3 regions of the Pokkaliibacter sp. MBI-7 genome follow, and region 2 is predicted to be linked to each of the others. Evidence: predicted binding sites of a transcription regulator. Region 2 holds the regulator's gene; each other region holds the start of a gene.
The links. Region 2 encodes LexA, which represses DNA repair genes until DNA is damaged. Its sites were predicted from a motif close to TACTGTNTANNTANACAGTA; they were not measured.
Positions count from the first base shown of each region.

Region 1: the regulator LexA is predicted to act here: its motif matches at 1,384-1,403, upstream of QCD60_RS07180 (amine dehydrogenase large subunit).
Region 3: the regulator LexA is predicted to act here: its motif matches at 1,483-1,502, upstream of ruvC (crossover junction endodeoxyribonuclease RuvC).

Region 1 covers NZ_JARVTG010000001.1:1,597,206-1,601,487, forward strand. The annotation lists gene QCD60_RS07175 (FepA family TonB-dependent siderophore receptor) at 1-399, opposite strand, end outside; gene QCD60_RS07180 (amine dehydrogenase large subunit) at 1,617-2,771, shown strand; gene QCD60_RS07185 (MauE/DoxX family redox-associated membrane protein) at 2,768-3,298, shown strand; gene mauD (methylamine dehydrogenase accessory protein MauD) at 3,308-3,898, shown strand; gene QCD60_RS07195 (methylamine dehydrogenase light chain) at 3,936-4,282, shown strand, end outside.
Region 2 covers NZ_JARVTG010000002.1:1,504,107-1,508,388, forward strand. The annotation lists gene dinG (ATP-dependent DNA helicase DinG) at 1-1,072, opposite strand, end outside; gene lexA (transcriptional repressor LexA) at 1,260-1,895, shown strand; gene QCD60_RS26550 (SulA-like leucine-rich domain-containing protein) at 1,899-2,357, shown strand; gene QCD60_RS26555 (hypothetical protein) at 2,670-2,945, opposite strand; gene QCD60_RS26560 (DUF6586 family protein) at 3,085-3,606, opposite strand; gene topA (type I DNA topoisomerase) at 3,827-4,282, opposite strand, start outside.
Region 3 covers NZ_JARVTG010000001.1:234,826-239,107, forward strand. The annotation lists gene ruvA (Holliday junction branch migration protein RuvA) at 1-263, opposite strand, end outside; gene QCD60_RS01210 (trimeric intracellular cation channel family protein) at 285-914, opposite strand; gene ruvC (crossover junction endodeoxyribonuclease RuvC) at 911-1,435, opposite strand; gene QCD60_RS01220 (YebC/PmpR family DNA-binding transcriptional regulator) at 1,590-2,324, opposite strand; gene aspS (aspartate--tRNA ligase) at 2,467-4,239, opposite strand; gene QCD60_RS01230 (zinc ribbon domain-containing protein) at 4,276-4,282, opposite strand, start outside.

The DNA of each region.
Region 1 (4,282 bases), on a different contig from region 2:
CGTTTCGCGCGAGCTGACGCGCTTGCCATCCACCAGAATCAGGGCGTACTCGCTGCCCATGCCACGGATGTTGATTTCCGAATTATTGCCGCTGTGCTGCACCGTCACCCCGGGCAGGGTCGCCAGCATTTCCTTGAGATCGGTCTTCGGCTGCGACTTCAGCTGTTCTGCAGTGATGATCTGCGTGCCTGCGGAGGCATCGGGCGAGACGGTTTCTTCCGGCACATTGCCTTCGATACTCAGGGTATTGAGCTGCAGCGCGTCATCCGCATGGACCAGGCTGGCGGCACCCATACCGGCAGCAAGTACAGCGGCATACAGAGGCTGGATGCGCAATGCAGCCCCACGAGAAGTCACAGTGGAGGCAGATGGGGCCAGTGCCTTGAAGTGATTAGACATCGTCGGTTCCTGTCGAACGGGTAAACAAGAGAGCCCTCCCGGCCTCTTCCCCTGCGGGATGGGCCTGATCTCCAGGCAGAACGTTGACAGGCCTTAGCAGGCTGTTGAAAAACGTTATCGAGGCAGCCGAGACAAGGAAAAAACAGGCGAAAAAGCGGAGTTTAGTGGACTAAATGAGCATTTTGAGCCTGTTTTTGACGCGGTATTCGGCAACGCAGATAGATTTTCAACAGCCTGTTAGGCATCAGCAAGCTATCTGCCGCACAGAGATGCGGAGTCATGTACGAACGGGAAACGAATGCTAATAAGAATAAATTTCATTTACAAAATCGAAATGTGTAGATCTGTAAATCGTACAGATCGCGTCTGAATCCCACACGGAGATGGCATATCAAGGAGGAATTAAGGAGCTGCCGTCCGCCGGCTGACCGTCGCACTTTGCAGCAGATACAACCGATATATCGAAAAAATCGTAATAAAAAGCCGAAATTGACAGTCTCAACATCAGGCCAGATCAGGCGACATTAACGCCTGTTTTGCCACAGTTCACGACGATATATGCTGACCAGCAAATAGTTGGTAGGTAAACATTCTGTCTGCGCTGTCATGCAGCGTAGCTTTTTTGCACATTTCATACTTATTTTAAGTGCCACTTTGCCACTCAGGCCAATAGCCACTGATACGGCAAGTGGCGTATCTCTGGCCACAGCCGCCATTAGACAGCGACAAGGAAGGCATCTACTGCCACTGAGCAGTGCGACCACGCCCCCGCGCACCGTTATTTATAGACAGTGGTGATTAAAAACTTCCCGCACACCAGATCAAACGCTGCATCTATCAATAGCCTGTTTCATATAAGAAAAGTCAGTAATGCATGAATAACCAACACCAAAAAAATAACGAGCATTATTACTGATTAAAGAACCCTGATTAGCACCTCACCATTTCGTTCACCAAGCATCCATATTCATCACCATAAACGTGCACTGAATACGCAGACCGCAGCTTCTGTGCACCAAAGACGAATCCCCTCAGAACCTTACAAAACCTTGACATCAGGCCGGCATCATTATTTTTCCGGCCTTATTCAAGGAAGGAACTCGTACCATTTCAATCATTTAACGACATTCATGATTATAAAAATAAAAACACCTTTTAGCAGATGGCACACCGCGTGCTTTAACCGCTGGCAGAGCAACGAATGAGAGCCACCGGATATGAAAAGAACACGTTTCCTCGCGAGTGCTTTATCTCTTGCCTCACTATTAACCGTCCACGCTTCCACCTTCGCCAATACCGAGCCGTTCAAGCCGGAAGTCATGTCGGTGGAGAAGGCCATCTCACCCGGCCCCAACGTGCTGGTCAACGAAGCCAGCTGGGACGGTGCCAGCAAGATTCACGTCTATGGTCAGGCTGACATGGCGTACAAGGGTCTGATGTCGCTGGGGTTGACCTCGCAATTCATCATTTCCAAAGACGGCAGCAAGGCATACGCCCTGTCTGACTATATGAAGCGCTACACCTACGGCCCCATCGAAAGCGTACTGCAGGTTTTCGATATCAAAACCCTGAGCCCGATTCAGGAAATCATCGTCCCCAACAAGATCGCCAAGGCCATCGGTATGACGGGGCTGATCGAAGCCAGTGCTGATGAAAAATACCTCTACCTGCAGAATGCCACACCCGCGACCTCGGTGACGGTAGTCGACCTGAGCGCAGGCAAGGTGCTGACCGAAGTGCCCACCCCCGGTTGCTATGGCATCTATCCCTCCCTGTCGGGCTATGCCTTCAGCACCCTGTGCGGCACCGGTCAGGCTCGCACCTACACGCTCACCGGTGATCAGTACAGCACCGCCACCTCCGACAAGTTCTTCGATGTCGACAGCGATGCGCTATATATCCACGCGCAGCGTACCAGCGCCGGTAAGCTGGTATTTACCTCGTTCAACGGCAACCTGTATCTGGTAGATGACAGCAGTGACACCTTCAAGCTGGCCGAGAAGATCGAAGTCAGCAAAGGTGTGGAAGGCAACTGGGCTCCCGGCGGTTATGCCATCAGTGCCTATAACAGCGCCAATGACGTGCTGTTCATGATCATGCATCCGGATGCCTACGAAGGCAGTCACAAGGATGGTTCCAAGGAAATCTGGGCCTACAGCCTGAAAGAGCACAAGCTGATCAGCCGCTCCGCTGCCGAGCATCTGGTCGCCATTGCCGTCACCCAGGACAAGGAACCCAAAATCTTCGGCTCTAACGAAGATGAGGAAACCGCGGATGAGTACACCCTGAGCTCCGCTAAAGATTTCACCTTCACCAAGGCTGCCTCCGACAGCAAGGCAGGCTGGACCACTTCACTGCTGGTGACGCCATGAGTGACGTACTACAGCTGTTCAGCCTGAGCTTCGTGGTCTTCACCCTGCTGCTGTTTCTGCGCGCCGCCCTGCACAAGGCCTTCGACCTGCTCGAGTTTCAGGGCTTCGTCGCTGACTACGATCTGCTGCCGGAAGCACTGGTGAAACCGGTCTCCTACCTGCTGATCACGCTGGAACTGCTGACCGTAGCCCTGCTGCTGTTCAGCGCCAGCCGCAGTCTGGGTCTGCTGCTGGCGGCAGCACTGCTGTGTCTGTATGGCGCGGCCATTCTGCTCAATCTGCGCCGCGGCCATACCCGCATCGAGTGCGGCTGTGGCGGCACACCGCAACTGCTCAATCGCAACCTGTTGTTGCGTAACGCCGTGCTGGTGCTGCTGGCCCTGCTGCCTGTGGCGATCACGCCGTACGCCAGCGGCAGTATCGATGTCGCCGTCGCGGTACTGGCCGGGGTGTGCCTGTGGGTGCTCTATGCCCTGCTGGAACAGATCAATGCCACTCACGCCGCCCTAACTTCAAAACGAGTCTGAGGTAATCCCATGACCGCACTGTATTTTGCGATTGCGTTCCTGTTTATCGCCGTCATTGGCCTGGGTATCGGCTTCTTCATCCTCGCCCGCCAGATCGGCATCCTGTTTGAACGGATTGCGCCCATGGGGGCACTGGTCAATGACTCCGGCCCACGGGTCGGCGATACCAGCCCCACCTTCGATCTGCCCAGCCTGACCGGCGGCAAGGTGCTGATTGGCAAAGGTGCCAACCGTGCCAAACTGATTTTCTTCCTTTCCCCCACCTGCCCTGTATGCAAAAAACTGCTGCCCATCCTGCGCTCCGTGCGTGACAGCGAAGGCAACTGGCTGGATGTGGTACTCGCCAGTGATGGTGAAGCCGACAAGCACCAGCGCTTTATCAACCATACCGGCCTGACCGACTTCCCCTACGTACTGTCTACCGAACTGGGTCTGGGCTATCGGGTATCCCGTCTGCCATTTGCGGTGCTGCTCGACAGCAATGGCGTGATCACCTCCAAAGGCCTGATCAACAGCCGCGAACAGCTGGAAAGCCTGTTCAATGCCCATGAGATGGGGGTGGGTTCCATTCAGGGTTATCTGGAAAACACCCAGGCCTGAGCACGTTTAGCATGCTAAGCACACAGGAAGGACAACGATGAACAGACTGCTTGATGCACTGATGACGCGCCTGGACAAACGGGCGGAAAACATGACCCGTCAGGTCGCACAGAAGAATGGCCGGCGCAGCTTTATCAGCAAGCTGGGGCTGCTGGTAGTCGGCAGTGGCGTACTACCGGTACTACCCTTTGATCGCAACTTCGGCATGGCATATGCCGATGAGGAAAAGAAAGACCCCAATGACCCCGCCACCTGCGACTACTGGCGCTACTGCGCACTGGACGGCAATCTCTGCAATGACTGTGGCGGCACCCTGACCAGCTGTCCACCGGGCGCTGAAGCCTCCAAGGTGTCGTGGGTCGGCACCTGCCGCAACCCCAATGA
Region 2 (4,282 bases):
CACGCAGCTCTTCCGGCACACGCCCCTCAGCAAAACGGTATACATTAGAGCTGTACTCGCTATCATCACCCCACGTAACAGTGCTGCCAATCAATTCATTAAGGTATAGCAAACCCTGCTCAAGGGTTCTCACTTCGGAAGGAATCTGCTCCACAGCCTTGACCATATCGCCTGTCAGTCTTAACTGCGCAGCCATTGATGCCATATTTTTGTTCAGCTGCTTCAACCATCGATCGGTTGAGCGCACAGCCATCGCAAAAGTAAAGTGCCCAAGCGCCTTGTCAGGCAAATGATGGCCTTCATCAAATACATAAATGGTCTTGGCTGGAGCAGGTAAAATGACCCCCCCTCCCAAGGAGAGATCTGCCAGCACCAAGTCATGATTTGCGACGATACAATCTGCGTCCTCAAGCTCCTGTCGGGCACGATAAAATGGACACTGACTAAAAAACTGGCAACGATGGCGAGTGCATTGCTGATGATCAGTCGTGAGCTTACTCCAACTGCTGTCTGGCAACGGGTTGGGTAAATTATCTTTGTCACCGTTCCATTGACCAGATGACCAGACCTGCATCAGACTTTGCCAATCCTCACCCTCTGCATCTTTATTGTTCAGAGCATCCTGTTCAAACAATGCCAACGTCGGGTCGCTTGTCGCTCCTGTCAGACGCTCCAGCTTACTTGGACAGAGATAGCGCCCCCTGCCTTTCGCCAGAGCGTAGGAAAACTGCATACCACCATTAGCTTTCAAGTCCGGCAGATCTTTTTGCGTTATCTGCTCCTGCAGAGCAACTGTTGCAGTAGATACAACAACCTGCTTTTTCCATACTTTTGCCAGCGGCAGGGTAGCAAGCAAGTAGGCGACTGTCTTCCCTGTTCCAGTGCCCGCCTCTATAACGCAAAGGTGCCGACCACCAATGCGGTTATGCTCAGAATCTTGCTCGATCTCTCCAAAAGTACGCGCAATAGTTCCAATCATCTGCCTCTGACCAAGCCTGGGTCGAAGAGATTTTGCCCCTAGATAAGCTCGATAGGCTTGCTGGATAGCCTCTTTATGGCTTTCTTCTAACATGCAACATCTTCCGCAATTCTGACTGGCTCATTCCGCCAGCATTGTATAGGTAATCCCTTTGTATGTCCGTTGCCACCAGTGCTACTACAAGCCAACAGAGCTGGTCAGATTTTCATCTTTTGGATTTACAACATGAGATGACTGTATATAATCACAGATACTGTATAAACAGACAGATAAAATCACAATGATTAAGCTAACGCATCGCCAATCAGAAGTTCTTGAGTGCATTCGCCGGTATATTGAAAGCACTGGCTTTCCTCCAACGCGCGCCGACCTGGCACGAGAGCTTGGCTTCCGTTCTCCTAACGCGGCAGAAGAGCACCTGAAAGCCCTGGCTCGAAAAGGCGCAATCGAAATTATCGCTGGCGCCTCACGCGGCATTCGCATTCCAAGCGATTCAGGCTCTGCCAATGATGAATCCTCAACCGAGGAAGAGACTGGCTTACCTATAGTCGGTCGCGTCGCAGCGGGCAGCCCTATTCTTGCTCAGGAACATATATCTGACCGTTGCCAGGTCCCACCTGATTTCTTTTCCCCCAAAGCAGATTACTTGTTACGCGTTCAAGGTATGAGCATGCGCGATGCTGGAATTCTTGATGGTGATCTACTCGCAGTACATCGCACTCAGGATGTCCGCAATGGGCAGATCGTTGTAGCTCGAATTGGTGATGATGTGACCGTAAAGCGTTTTGAGCGCAATGGACACTCAGTACAACTCATTGCTGAAAACCCAGACTTTTCTCCCATAGAGTTAGACCTCACCACTGAAGAACTGGTGATCGAAGGTTTAGGTGTAGGCGTCATTCGCAGAGGAAATTAAACCATGCTGTCATCCCATACTCGTGCCACTTCAATATTGCAGCTAGACCATATTGCCAACATCCGGACGTTACCACCTACCACAGAATACTCTGGTAATCATAACCAAGCAGGTATAACTGAAGTCGTGGTAAATCAGCAGAGAGATGGCAAAGAACTATGGTTGCTGCCGATGCTGGCACAGCTTAATGTGGATGACCGCTGGTTTACCTGGGTAGCTCCCCCGAATAATCTGGAAAAGGACTGGCTGCTCACAGTCGGTATCGACCTCAACAAATGCATTCTGCTGAAACCATGTCGCGGCCATGACGTCTACAATCTTAGTCGTCGAGCATTGCGCCAAGGAAACTGCCACCTTGTTGTCAACTGGCCGGAAAAGGAAATTTCATCAGCGGAATATGAAGGTTTGGAGCAAGCAGCTCTTGATGGTGACAGCCATTGCATTTTGATTCGCACCCGTTAAATCAGCTAAACACCTGTATAAACGTGTGAATGGCATTTAATGACAACTGAAGACGGTGACTCGGACAGATGGATTCGTTCTGAGCGATGCATGTCACATAACCTAATGAAAAGCATGCCACGTAAGACTCATCAGTAACTTAGACGTTAGCTTGATGATTTATGAGAATAAATAAGTGACGTCTTTAACTAGTTAAAAAGCCTCATATGTTTGGCAGTGGGCTTAGCCAGCATAGAGGCACTATCTAATTCTGCACAGCTCTTCAGCAAACAAGCCACCAAGCCCGTCACAAAGCGCTTAGCCGCTCCGACCTTAATGCAATATGCGAGGCGCTTCCGAATCAACTTCTGCAGACTGCCTTTCCGCTAACTTCTCAGTCAACGCTTGTACGCCTGATGACAACATTCCTCTGGCCATTTCCAGGTATTGCTCACCCAGAAAATCACGCATCTCACTCACTACCTGAAGTTTGATTAGAGGTAAAACCTCATCTTCATCATGAAGCTGCAGCAACATTTCCCCATTTTCCAGCTCAACAATTTCCAATACTTTTGTATTTTCCAGCAAGCTGGCTAACTTCTCACTCACTTATCCAAAACTCCAACATGAAGCTCACCCATTCATTGAGTCTATTAAACGGTGAGACTGAATCTTAGGAAAACCAACGCTCTGTAAGCCGCAACAGCCAGGACCATAACCTCAAGGCTATGAGCAAATACGACCAACCTTACCACTCAGCGAGCTGCTCGCGCCCCTGCTCAACCAACGCCTTCAATGCCTGCAACCATGTTGCTAACTGCTCGTATCTGTACCCGTCTTCAGCGTGATTGGCTGACAGCTGGACGATGTGTATTTCGGAACTGCTGGAAGGCTGATCTGTAGCAGCCTTATCAACCGCACGCCAGCAGCCTTGATATTCAGCAATGAGCATACTTAACCAGCTATCTGACTCACCCAGTAACTGCTGAATATAAGCATACTCTGGCCCTTCATAACCTCGCTGCTCGAGTAAATCATGCAAATCCAAAGCAGATCTTACCTGCTCCGCTGGGAGCTTATAGCCCTGAGCAATCTCCCTCAGAAAGGCATGATAAGCACCGTAGAGATGAAACAAAACGGATTCATGAAATGACTCGATTAAAGCGTGTTTATCCCAACTCGTAGAATTACCAGCCTGGACAAGAGCATCCAGATGCAGACGTGCAAAATATAATTTCTTATTGGTCCTGCTGGCATAGAGCGGGCTCATGATCACGACCTCAACTTATGACGTTAGATGGTAATAGAGAGAGGGAAGCACTAGAAACTTGTCATGAAGAATATAGCGAAACCCTACCAAGGATATTATAAGTAGGCAGTACTAATAAATTGAGGGTCGACCCAGCCTCAACAAAGTCGCCCCATCAACGAGTTTAAAAACTCAAACAGGCATGAACCGAAACCGACATGTTTCCACACCGCAGTTTCAACTAGCCCACTACCCAGTGACCATCCTTATAGTGTGCTTTCCACCCGGTGGCCTTCCCTTCAACTTCTGTCATGACATATTGCTCTTTAGCTTTGCGACTAAAGCGAACCATTGCGGGATTACCATTCGGATCTTTTACAGGTGCATCTAACAGGAAATGGTATTTAGAATCGATTTCATCCTTATGCGGTAGCAACTCGTGGATAAATGGGGCACGAGTTTCTCTATTTTTGGGGAACTGACTGGCCGCCAGGAATAATCCGGTCGCGCCATCACGCAGTACGTAGTGATCATCTACCTTTTGGCAGCGAATCTCAGGCATTGAGACAGGTTCCATCTTGGGGGGCGCAGCTTCACCACTTTTCAGAAGCTTACGAGTGTTACCACAACTCTCGCTGGTACACCCAAAATACTTGCCGAATCGACCCGTTTTTAGCTGCATATCAGCGCCGCACTT
Region 3 (4,282 bases), on a different contig from region 2:
GCTAACGCCAGCTTCGGACCAACACCATTTGCTTTGATCAGGATACGAAAAACATCACGCTCACCGCGATCGATAAATCCAAACAGGTGATGCGCATCCTCACGAATAACCTGGTGAGTAAACAGAACGACTTTCTTTCCTCGTTCAGGCAAGCGAAAGTGAGTTTGCATACTGGCTTCAACTTCATAGCCTACCCCCCCCACATCCAACAACAGTGCCGGTGGAGCTTTCTCCAGCAGTACACCTTCAAGGCGCCCGATCATTTTGCTTCTCCATATGTTGACTCAGGTCCGGGGCAGGGTCCGCATGAAACGGGGCAAACACAGATCCCAGCGCAGCGCTGCCAGACGCAATATCAACACAACCAGCATCGCCAACCATGGAAATACGCGCTCATCCAGCCCCCAGGCCTGTAAAACGAGATACACAACCGCACCCACAATGGCAGCCGTAGCATAAATTTCTCTATGAAAAATCAAGGGAATTTCATTTGCCAGTAAGTCGCGAATCACACCACCGACACAGCCTGTCATGACAGCGGTCACTATAACGATAAGCGGTGAAAACCCCATGTGCGCCGCCTGATCAGCACCCAGCACGGTAAAAACCGCCAGCCCGATAGCATCCGCTACTGCCAGCGCCCCAACGGGGAAGCACCAAAAACGCGTGAACATAAAGGTAAAGGTGCCGCCCGCCAAAGCCAGCCAGATGTAGGTATTATCCTTTACCCAGTTAACCGGCAGGTTTCCCATCAGCAGATCTCGTAATGTCCCCCCTCCCGTCGCGGTTACTATCGAAAATACCAGCACACCGAAAAGGTCGAGGCTCTTTTCTTCACCACGCAGGGCACCAGCCATGGCAAAAACGACTATGCCGAAATAGTCCAGAGACTGCAGAATAACCTCCGCGCTCACCCACGCACCCTCCCTGTATATGAACGAAGCTGCTGCTCCTGAATACGAGTCACTGAGGCAGAACGATGGGCATGGCAAATGGCGATACCCAAAGCATCCGCAGCATCCGCCTGAGGCAAGCCCGGCAATTTCAGCAAGGCCATTACCATATGCTGGACCTGCACCTTGTCAGCGGAACCTTTGCCGACCACAGCCTGCTTTACTTCCTTGGCTGCATATTCCGCCACAGTCAGACCATGACTGGCCAACGTGACAATAGCCACACCTCGCGCCTGCCCCAACTTAAGAGCAGAATCGGCATTGCGTGCCATAAATACTCGCTCTATCGCTGCCTCATCAGGTTTATGCCAGGCAACGAGTTCATGCAATGCATCCTGAATCTGTTTGAGGCGAAGAGGTAATCCCTCAGCGGTGATTCGTACACAGCCGCTGGCAACATAACTTAGCCGCCCCGCCTCGAAGCGAATAACACCATATCCAGTAATGCGAGAGCCGGGATCAATCCCGATAATAACGGACATATCTAACTCAACTGATCAACTGCGGCCATCATAGGCATTTCGCAAAATACTGTATATACATACAAATAAAATTGACAGCACAAAAACCAGAACAGCGGCCTATGCCGCTGCTCTGGTATTCAAGTATCGATGTAGAGAAAACCCGATCTTCAGGCTACTGCATAGCCTCTTCTGGAATCTCAGCATTGTGGAAGACATTCTGCACATCATCCAGATCCTCCAGAATATCGATCAGTTTGACAATCTTGATACCTGTATCGACATCCAGCTCGGCACTGGTACTGGGAATCATGGCTACCTCTGCCATCTCAGCCTGATAACCAGCAGCCTGCAGAGCATCCCTGACATTGAGATATTCATTGGCGTCGGTAAAGACATCAATTGAGCCGTCCTCATTGGCTACCACATCATCAGCACCCACCTCTAACGCAGCCTCAATCAAGGCATCTTCATCGACATTAACAAAGGTCAGCTGCCCCTTTTTGTCGAACAGGTAGGACACTGAGCCATTGGTCCCCAGATTCCCGCCCACCTTGGTGAACGCGGCACGCACATTCGCTACGGTACGATTGATGTTATCTGTCATACACTCAACCAGCACTGCAACACCGCCTGGGCCGTAACCTTCATAGGTCAGCTCATCGTAATTTTCTTCATTGCCGGCACCCGCCCCCCGGGAGATGGCTTTATCGATGGTGTCACGCTTCATGTTGGCAACCAGTGCCTTGTCCATCGCCGCCCGTAATCGTGGGTTATCAGCAGGATCAGCACTACCATGTTTGGCAGCAACAGTTAACTCACGAATGATTTTGGTAAATACTTTGCCCTTCTTGGCATCTTGACGGGCCTTGCGGTGCTTAATGTTGGCCCACTTACTATGACCTGCCATAACACTACCCCTATTCTGATCCGGACACCCACACAGCCATCCAGACGTATAAATGCAGAGAGGGCTTACGCCCTCTCCTTGAAACTACCCAGCCATACAGCCATGGCCCGGTTTGCATCAAACCTGACCGGTGACCAGAGACCTAGGCCTCAGCACCCTTGGTACGCAAGCGAATATTCAGCTCACGCAACTGTTTGGCACTGACCTCACCTGGAGCTTCAGTCATCGGGCATGCCGCGCTCTGGGTTTTCGGGAAGGCAATCACTTCACGAATAGACTTGGCACCGGTCATCAGCATAACCAGACGATCCAAACCAAATGCCAGACCACCATGGGGTGGTGCACCCAATTTCAGAGCATCCAGCAGGAAACCGAATTTCTCACGCTGCTCTTCTTCACTAATTTTCAACAGATCAAAGATAGCAGCCTGCATTTCCTGACTGTGAATACGGATAGAACCACCACCCAGCTCAACACCGTTCAACACCATGTCATAAGCACGTGACAACGCGTTAGCCGGATCAGCCTTCAACTCGTCAACATTACCCTGAGGTGAGGTGAAGGGATGGTGAACTGCTGACAGAGCACCTTCGTCGTCTTCTTCGAACATCGGGAAGTCAACGACCCACATGGGAGTCCACTCAGCGGTGTATAGATTCAGGTCTTCACCCAGCTTCAAACGCAGAGCACCCAGTGACTCACTGACGATGCGAGCCTTGTCAGCACCGAAGAACACCAGATCACCATTCTGTGCACCTACTCGCTCCAGTACAGACATTGCTACGTCAGTACCAAGGAATTTAACGATAGGTGATTGCAGACCACTCTCGGCATCGTTGATGTCATTAACCTTGATGTATGCCAGACCTTTAGCGCCGTAAACGCTGACAAACTTGGTGTAATCATCAATTTGCTTGCGGCTCAGTTCACTACCACCAGGAACACGCAGTGCGGCTACGCGCCCTTTGGGGTCAGTTGCCGGACCGGAGAACACTTTAAAGTCAACGCCAGCAACCAAATCGGCAACGTCTACCAGCTCCAATGGAATACGCAGGTCGGGCTTATCAGAACCGAAGCGGCGCATCGCTTCGCTATAAGGCATCTGCGGGAACTCACCGAACTCGATATTCAGCAACTCGCTGAACAGTTTGCGCACCATACCCTCTGTAATACCCATGATATCTTCTTCATTGAGGAACGAAGTTTCGATATCAATCTGAGTAAACTCGGGCTGGCGATCAGCACGCAGATCTTCATCACGGAAGCACTTGGCAATCTGATAATAACGATCAAAGCCAGCGACCATCAGCAATTGTTTGAACAACTGCGGTGACTGAGGCAGGGCAAAGAAACAACCCTCATGAGTACGACTTGGCACCAGATAGTCACGCGCGCCTTCCGGTGTTGCTCGGGTCAGGATGGGCGTTTCAATATCGAGAAAGCCATGCTCTTCCAGATAGTTCCGGATGGTATGTGACACCTTGGAACGAAAACGAAGCTTGGCTGCCATTTCCGGACGACGCAAATCAACAAAGCGGTATTTCAGACGAACGTCTTCACCAATATGCTGATAGTCATCCAGCTGGAAAGGAGGGGTTTCGGACTGGTTGAGAATGTCCAGCTCCAGACCGAGCACTTCTACCTTGCCGGTTTTCATCTCGCCATTTTCGGTACCAGCAGGGCGATTGCGCACTCGACCTTTAATTTTGACCACATATTCACTACGCACACGATCAGCACGCTGGAAGCTTTCGGCACGATCCGGATCAAACACGACCTGAGCAATACCTTCGCGGTCACGTACGTCCAGGAAGATCACACCACCGTGATCACGGCGACGGTGCACCCATCCGCACAGGGTAATTTCTTCACCAATGTGAGTTTCTCGAAGATCGCCGCAATAATGGCTGCGCATAGTTATTTCCTATTCATTCCTCTTTGGCCAGCCTGATCAGGTA